3 regions of the Streptomyces sp. NPDC058195 genome follow, and region 2 is predicted to be linked to each of the others. Evidence: riboswitches for the same ligand, from Rfam matches in the RefSeq annotation. Region 2 holds a riboswitch; each other region holds the start of a gene.
The links. Region 2 has a riboswitch for thiamine pyrophosphate ahead of ACFVWY_RS17395 (thiamine ABC transporter substrate binding subunit). Riboswitches for the same ligand answer to the same signal wherever they lie in the genome.
Positions count from the first base shown of each region.

Region 1: another riboswitch for thiamine pyrophosphate. It lies ahead of thiO (glycine oxidase ThiO); the one in region 2 lies ahead of ACFVWY_RS17395 (thiamine ABC transporter substrate binding subunit).
Region 3: another riboswitch for thiamine pyrophosphate. It lies ahead of thiC (phosphomethylpyrimidine synthase ThiC); the one in region 2 lies ahead of ACFVWY_RS17395 (thiamine ABC transporter substrate binding subunit).

Region 1 covers NZ_JBHVVM010000015.1:99,603-101,861, reverse strand. Annotated here, with positions in the region: gene thiO (glycine oxidase ThiO) at 1-859, opposite strand, end outside; TPP riboswitch at 857-969, opposite strand; gene ACFVWY_RS20065 (NAD(P)/FAD-dependent oxidoreductase) at 1,064-2,259, shown strand, end outside.
Region 2 covers NZ_JBHVVM010000012.1:125,587-127,845, reverse strand. Annotated here, with positions in the region: gene ACFVWY_RS17395 (thiamine ABC transporter substrate binding subunit) at 1-1,073, opposite strand, end outside; TPP riboswitch at 1,147-1,263, opposite strand; gene rlmN (23S rRNA (adenine(2503)-C(2))-methyltransferase RlmN) at 1,319-2,259, opposite strand, start outside.
Region 3 covers NZ_JBHVVM010000001.1:371,738-373,996, forward strand. Annotated here, with positions in the region: gene ACFVWY_RS01710 (YibE/F family protein) at 1-900, opposite strand, end outside; TPP riboswitch at 971-1,104, shown strand; gene thiC (phosphomethylpyrimidine synthase ThiC) at 1,097-2,259, shown strand, end outside.

The DNA.
Region 1 (2,259 bases), on a different contig from region 2:
CGGTGGTGTCCCAGCCCAGCTCCTCGCTGGTGGCGCCGACGACCAGTTCGCCGTTCTCGCGCGGTACGAGATAGACGTGGCTGCCGCGGACCACGGCCCGTACCGTCCGGCTCAGGAACGGCGCGTACCGGGCGGGCACGGCCAGCCGCAGCACCTGGCCCTTCACCGGGCGTACCGGCGGAACGGCCTCCTGCGGCAGTCCCGGAAGACAGCCGCTGAGGCTGCCGGCGGCCAGCACGACCTGATCGGCCGCCAGCTCCGTACCCCCGGCGAGCAGCACTCCGGCGGCCCGGTCGCCCGCCACGGTCAGCCGTGCCGCCCGCTCGCGGTGGAAGACCACCCCGGCCCGCTCGCAGGCGGTCAGCAGGGCGGCGGCCAGCCGGCGCGGATCGATCTGGTGGTCGCCGTCGACCCGCAGGCCGCCCCGGACGCCCGGTGCCAGCATCGGCTCCAGCCGACGGCACTCGCGGCCGGTGAGCCACTCCGACTCCAGGCCCGAACGTCGTTGCAGGGCGTGCAGATCCCGCAGATGGGCGCGGTCGTCGGAGTCCAGCGCGACAGCCAGGGTGCCGCAGGCGCGGAAGCCGGTCTCCTGCCCGCTCGCCGCCTCCAGCTCGGCCACGAAGTCCGGATAGCGGGCGGCCGAGGCCAGGTTGAGGGCGAGCAACAGCTCCTCGCCGTAGTGGAGTTCGGTGACGGCGGCCAGCATCCCGGCCGCCACCCGGGCGGCCCCGCCACCCGGTTCGGGGTCGGCGAGCGCCGTGCGCAGCCCGCGCTGCGCGGCCCGCCAGGCGGTCACCAGCCCGATGATCCCGCCCCCGACCACCAGGACGTCGCTTCCGTTCTGAGCGGAACGCATGGGCTTCCAGCCCCTCCCTTCGCCGGCATGACCCGGATCAGGTTCGTACGGTCGGAGGCCGCCCAGCCTCCCTCTCAGCCCGGTGCGTCCGGGCTCCCGCGAGTGCTCTACGGGGCCACCCTAAACCCCTCCTCGGCGACGGGACGAGCGGCGGCGGAGAACCCGCCCCTTCCTGACGATCTGTCAGGTGCGTAAGGTGTCCGGGTGAGCGAGCAGCAGCAGTCAGAGCAGCCGGACGGGCGGACCGGGCGCCGCGTCGTCATCGTCGGTGCGGGGATGGCCGGGGTGCAGACCGCGGTGGCCCTGCGGGAACAGGGCTTCACCGGCCCGGTCACGCTGATCGGCGCCGAGCCCCACCAGCCCTACGACCGGCCACCGTTGTCCAAGGCGGTCCTGCTCGGCAAGGCCGAGGACTCCGCCTTCGACATCGACTTCGAGGCGCTGGGCATCGAACTGCGCCTGGGCGTCGAGGTCACCGGCGTACGACCGGACGCGCACGAGCTGGACACCGCCGCGGGTGCCGTCCCCTACGACGCCCTGGTGATCGCGACCGGTGCCGAACCGGTCGTCCTGCCCGGGGCCGAGGGCGTCGCGGGCGTCCACCTGCTGCGCACCCTGGACGACGCGGCACGGCTGCGGCCGGTCCTCGCCGGGCAGCACGACGTGGTGATCGTCGGCGCGGGCTGGATCGGCGCCGAGTTCGCCACCGCGGCCCGCGCCGCCGGATGCGCGGTCACCGTCGTCGAGGCCGCGGACCGGCCCCTCGCGGGCGCGTTGCCCGCCGAGGTCGCCGCCCCGATGGCCGCCTGGTACGCGGACAGCGGCGCCGTACTCCTCACCGGCGCCCGGGTCGACCGCGTCGAACCGGGCCGGGTGGTCCTCTCCGACGGCCGCGGGCTCCCGGCCCAGGCGGTCGTCGTCGGCATCGGCGCGCGCCCCGCCACCGGCTGGCTGGCGGGCTCCGGCATCGCACTCGGCCCCGACGGATCGGTGACCGCCGACGCGACCCTGCGCACCTCGCGGGCCGATGTGTACGCGGTCGGCGACTGCGCCTCCTTCCCCTCCGCCCGCTACGGCGAACGCCTGCTCGTCCACCACTGGGACAACGCCCTCCAGGGTCCGCGCACGGCCGCCGCCCACATCCTCGCGGCGGACGCCGGGGACGGCCCGGCGGCGCCGCTCTACGACCCGGTGCCGTACTTCTGGTCCGAGCAGTTCGGCCGCTTCGTGCAGTACGCGGGCCACCACGGGGGCGCCGACACCCTGCTGTGGCGCGGCGATCCCGCCGGGCCCGCCTGGTCGGTGTGCTGGCTGCGTGACGGCGTCCTGGTCGCGGTGCTCGCCGTCGGGCGGCCGCGTGACCTGGCGCAGGGGCGCAAGCTCATCGAGGCGGGGGCCCG
Region 2 (2,259 bases):
TGCTCACGGTTCTTGACGATCCGGTCCGGCGCGACGGTCTGCGGCCGGTCCACCGTGGCGCCGAACCTGGTGAACAGTTCCGGCAGCTTCGCGTCCTCGGTGACCGGGTTCACGAACATGCTGAGCGGCAGGTCCTCCTGGAACTTCTTGCTGATCAGGAAGTCCAGCAGCGCCTTGCCGCCCTTCTCGTTGCGCGCCCCGTCCAGCAGCCCGGCGAACTCGATCTGGCGGAAGCAAGTCCCGGTGGCCACCCCGGTCGGGGCCTCGGCCGGCTGAGGCTTCGCGTACAGCACCTCGACGGGCGGGCTGGAGGCGTACGAGACGACGAGCGGCCGGTCGGCCTTGGCCTTCTTGCCGCCCGCCGAACCGGAGAACTCCTCGTTGTACGCCTGCTCCCAGCCGTCGACCACCTTGACGCCGTTGGCCTTCAGCTTCTTCCAGTAGTCCTGGTAGCCGTTCTCCCCGTAGGCGGCGATCGTGCCGAGCAGGAAGCCGAGGCCGGGCGACGAGGTCCCGGCGTTCTCGGTGACCAGCAGGTCCTTGTACGCGGGCTTCGCGAGGTCGTCGAAGGTGCTCGGCGGCGTGAGCTTCTTGTCGGCGAAATACTTCTTGTCGTAGTTGACGCAGATGTCGCCGGTATCGACGGGGGTGACCCGGTGCCCGGCGTCGAGCTGGGTGTCCTTCGTGACCCGGTCGATGCCCTTGGCCTCGTACGGGGTGAAGAGCCCGCTGTCGAGGGCACGGGAGAGCAGGGTGTTGTCGACGCCGAAGAACACGTCACCCCGGGGCGATCCCTTGGTCAGGATCTCCTGGTTGAGCGCGACACCCGCGTCGCCGCTCTTCAGCACCTTGACGGTGTAACCGGTCTCCTTGGTGAACTCCTTCCAGACCGCCTCGGAGGCGGCGAAGGAGTCGTGGCTGACCAGGGTCACGGTCTTGGAGCCGGAGCCCTTGGTGCCGCCGGAGCCCGTGGCCGTGTCGTCGGAACTCCCGCATCCGGCGAGTGCCGTGACGCCGAGCGCGGCGGCGACGGCCGTTGCCGCGAGCTGTCTGGTCCTGCGCGTGGTGCTCATTGTGGATTCCTCCTGGGTTTTGGCCAGGAAGAGACGCGGCCCTGCCCGCGGGAAGCGGGCAGGGCGCAACAGCATGAGTTGATGACCGAACTTCCTACCCGGAATGACCCGGGCGAGGTTCAGAGGGTCTGCGGCCGACCTGTCCTCGGTACCGCACTCTCAGCGCTGTGGCGCTCCCCTGTCGGAATATGAAGTTGAATCGCGGGCCCAGGCTACACGGGCCCCCGCGACGGCCCGAAAGGCGCTCAGCGTTCGGCCGCCGCCAGCTGGCCGCAGGCCCCGTCGATCTCCTGGCCGCGGGTGTCCCGCACGGTCACCGGGACACCGTGGGCCGCGATCGCCTCGACGAAGGCCCGCTCGTCCTCGGGCCGCGAAGCGGTCCACTTGGAGCCGGGCGTGGGGTTCAGCGGAATCAGATTGACGTGTACGCGCTTGCCCTTGAGCAGCCGGCCGAGCCGGTCGCCGCGCCATGCCTGGTCGTTGATGTCGCGGATCAGGGCGTACTCGATGGAGATGCGACGGCCGGACTTCTCCGCGTACTCCCACGCGGCGTCCAGCACCTCGGCCACCTTCCACCGGGTGTTGACCGGGACGAGGGTGTCGCGCAGCTCGTCGTCCGGCGCGTGCAGCGAGACGGCGAGACGGCACTTGAAGCCCTCGTCCGCGAACCGGTGCATCGCGGGCACCAGGCCCACGGTGGAGACGGTGATCCCGCGCTGCGAGAGGCCCAGCCCGTCCGGCTCGGGGTCGGTCAGGCGGCGGATCGCGCCGACCACCCGGTTGTAGTTGGCGAGCGGCTCGCCCATGCCCATGAAGACGATGTTGGAGAGCCGGGCCGGACCGCCGGGAACCTCTCCGTCCCGCAGCGCCCGCATGCCGTCGACGATCTGGTGGACGATCTCGGCGGTCGACAGATTACGGTCGAGCCCGGCCTGGCCCGTCGCACAGAACGGGCAGTTCATCCCGCAGCCCGCCTGCGAGGAGATGCACATCGTCACCCGCTCCGGGTAGCGCATCAGGACGGACTCCACGAGCGTCCCGTCGTGCAGCTTCCAGAGCGTCTTGCGGGTGGTGTCGTCGTCACAGCTGATGTGGCGGACCACCGACATCAAGTCCGGGAACATCGCCTCGGCGAGCTTGTCCCGCGACCCGGCGGGAATGTTGGTCCACTCGGCCGGGTCGTGCG
Region 3 (2,259 bases), on a different contig from region 2:
GATGAGGCCGGTGTTGTCATCGGTGTTGCCGCTCAGGCTCGCCCAGCCGATGAAGAGCGATCCGAGCAGCCCGATCAGCAGCAGCGAGACCAGCGTGCCGACCACCGCGACCGAGGTGCGGGCCGTCGGGCCGTGACACATGTAGAGCGCGATCAGCATGATCGCGCTGGCCCCGACCACCGCGACGAGCAGCGGGTTCGATCCCTCGAGAATCGCCGGGAGGATGAAGAGGGTCAGTACGGCGAACGACACGGCCAGCGCGATCAGCGCCATCACCCCGCGCATGCGCCCCACCGCGACCACCACCAGGGCGAAGATCCCGGCCAGCAGCGCCATCGGGAACGCCCGGTTCACATCCGTCACCGAGTACTGGAGGTCGTGGGGCGCGTCGGGGGCGTACGCGGCGACCACGCCCTGTCCCTCGCGCAGTTTGCGAGGTGAGTCGGGCTGGACGATCTCGGTGAAGGTCCGCCCCTTGTCCCGGCCGGTCGTCACCTCGATCGACACCTTCTCGCACGGCCCCCGGTCCTTCCCGGCTGCCGCGGTGGAGCCATCGAGAGGCGTCTGAACGGCGTTCACGTCCTTGCAGTCCACCTTGTCGACGGTCACCACCTTTCCCTGCTGGGTCTGCCGGTCGAAGCCGACACCGGTCCGCTCGTGCGACGGTGCGCCGCCCGGCCAGAGCGCCACCAGACCGACGAGAACGGCGGTGGCGAAGGGGATCAGCACGGCGGCGATGACTTTGCGCAGCTGCCGGGAGCCGGGTGCCGCGGGACCGTGACCATGGGAATGTCCGTGGGAGTGGTCGTACGCGGAGCCGGGCGGCTGGTCATGCGTTCGATCGTGTGCTGCGCCCTGTGGCCGGGCCTGTGGTTCGTGGTCCGTGTGGGGAGAGGTCACCGGCCGATCATCGCAAGAAGGGCCGGGCCCTCTGTTCATCGCGCCGGACGGGGCGCTAGCGTGGAGGAACCTTTGCACACGCGGGAGCTCGGAGCACCGGGCTGAGAGGGCGCTGATATCCGTACGTCCGTACGGGACAGGCTGCGCCGACCGCCGAACCTGTTACCGGGTAATGCCGGCGTAGGGAGTAGGTCTCATGACCACATCGGACGCACGCACGCCTGCCTCGAACCAGAGCGTCGAGGCCGGGAAGTCCATCGGCTGGCACAAGGGGTACGTCCAGGGCTCGCGCCCGGACCTCCAGGTGCCGGTCCGTCAGGTGCACCTCAGTAACGGCAAGGACGTGACGCTGTACGACACGTCGGGTCCGTACACCGATCCCGCGGTCGACACCGATGTCCGTCGCGGACTCGCGCCGCTGCGGGCGAACTGGATCATCGCCCGCGGCGACACCGAGGAGTACCCCGGCCGCCCGTCCCGCCCCGAGGACGACGGGCTCAAGCACACCTCGCCGCGTGGTGGGCTGCGCAACCTCGACGCGGTCTTCCCCGGCCGCCCGAGGCTGCCGCGCCGCAGCCGGGATGGCCAGCCGGTCACCCAGCTCGCGTACGCCCGCCGGGGCGAGATCACCCCGGAGATGGAGTACGTGGCCATCCGGGAGAACGTCGCGCCCGAGGTGGTGCGCGAGGAGATCGCGGCGGGCCGGGCCGTCCTGCCGGCCAACGTCAACCACCCCGAGATCGAACCGATGATCATCGGCAAGCGGTTCCTGGTGAAGGTCAACGCCAACATCGGCAACTCCGCGGTGACTTCCTCCATCGAGGAGGAGGTGGAAAAGATGACGTGGGCAACGCGCTGGGGCGCCGATACCGTCATGGATCTGTCCACTGGCCGCAACATTCACACCACCCGTGAGTGGGTTCTGCGTAATTCACCCGTTCCGATCGGCACGGTCCCGCTTTATCAGGCACTCGAAAAGGTCGACGGCCGGGCGGAGGAGCTGACCTGGGAGATCTACAAGGACACCGTCATCGAACAGGCCGAGCAGGGCGTCGACTACATGACCGTCCACGCCGGCGTACGCCTCCCGTACGTGCCGCTTACGGCCCGCCGGAAGACCGGCATCGTCTCCCGCGGCGGCTCGATCATGGCGGCCTGGTGTCTCGCGCACCACCAGGAGTCCTTCCTGTACGAGCACTTCGAGGAGCTCTGCGAGATCCTCGCGAGCTACGACGTGACGTACTCGCTGGGCGACGGCCTGCGGCCCGGCTCGATCGCCGATGCCAACGACGAGGCGCAGTTCGCCGAGCTGCGCACGCTCGGCGAACTGAACACGATCGCCAAGCGGTTCGGCGTACA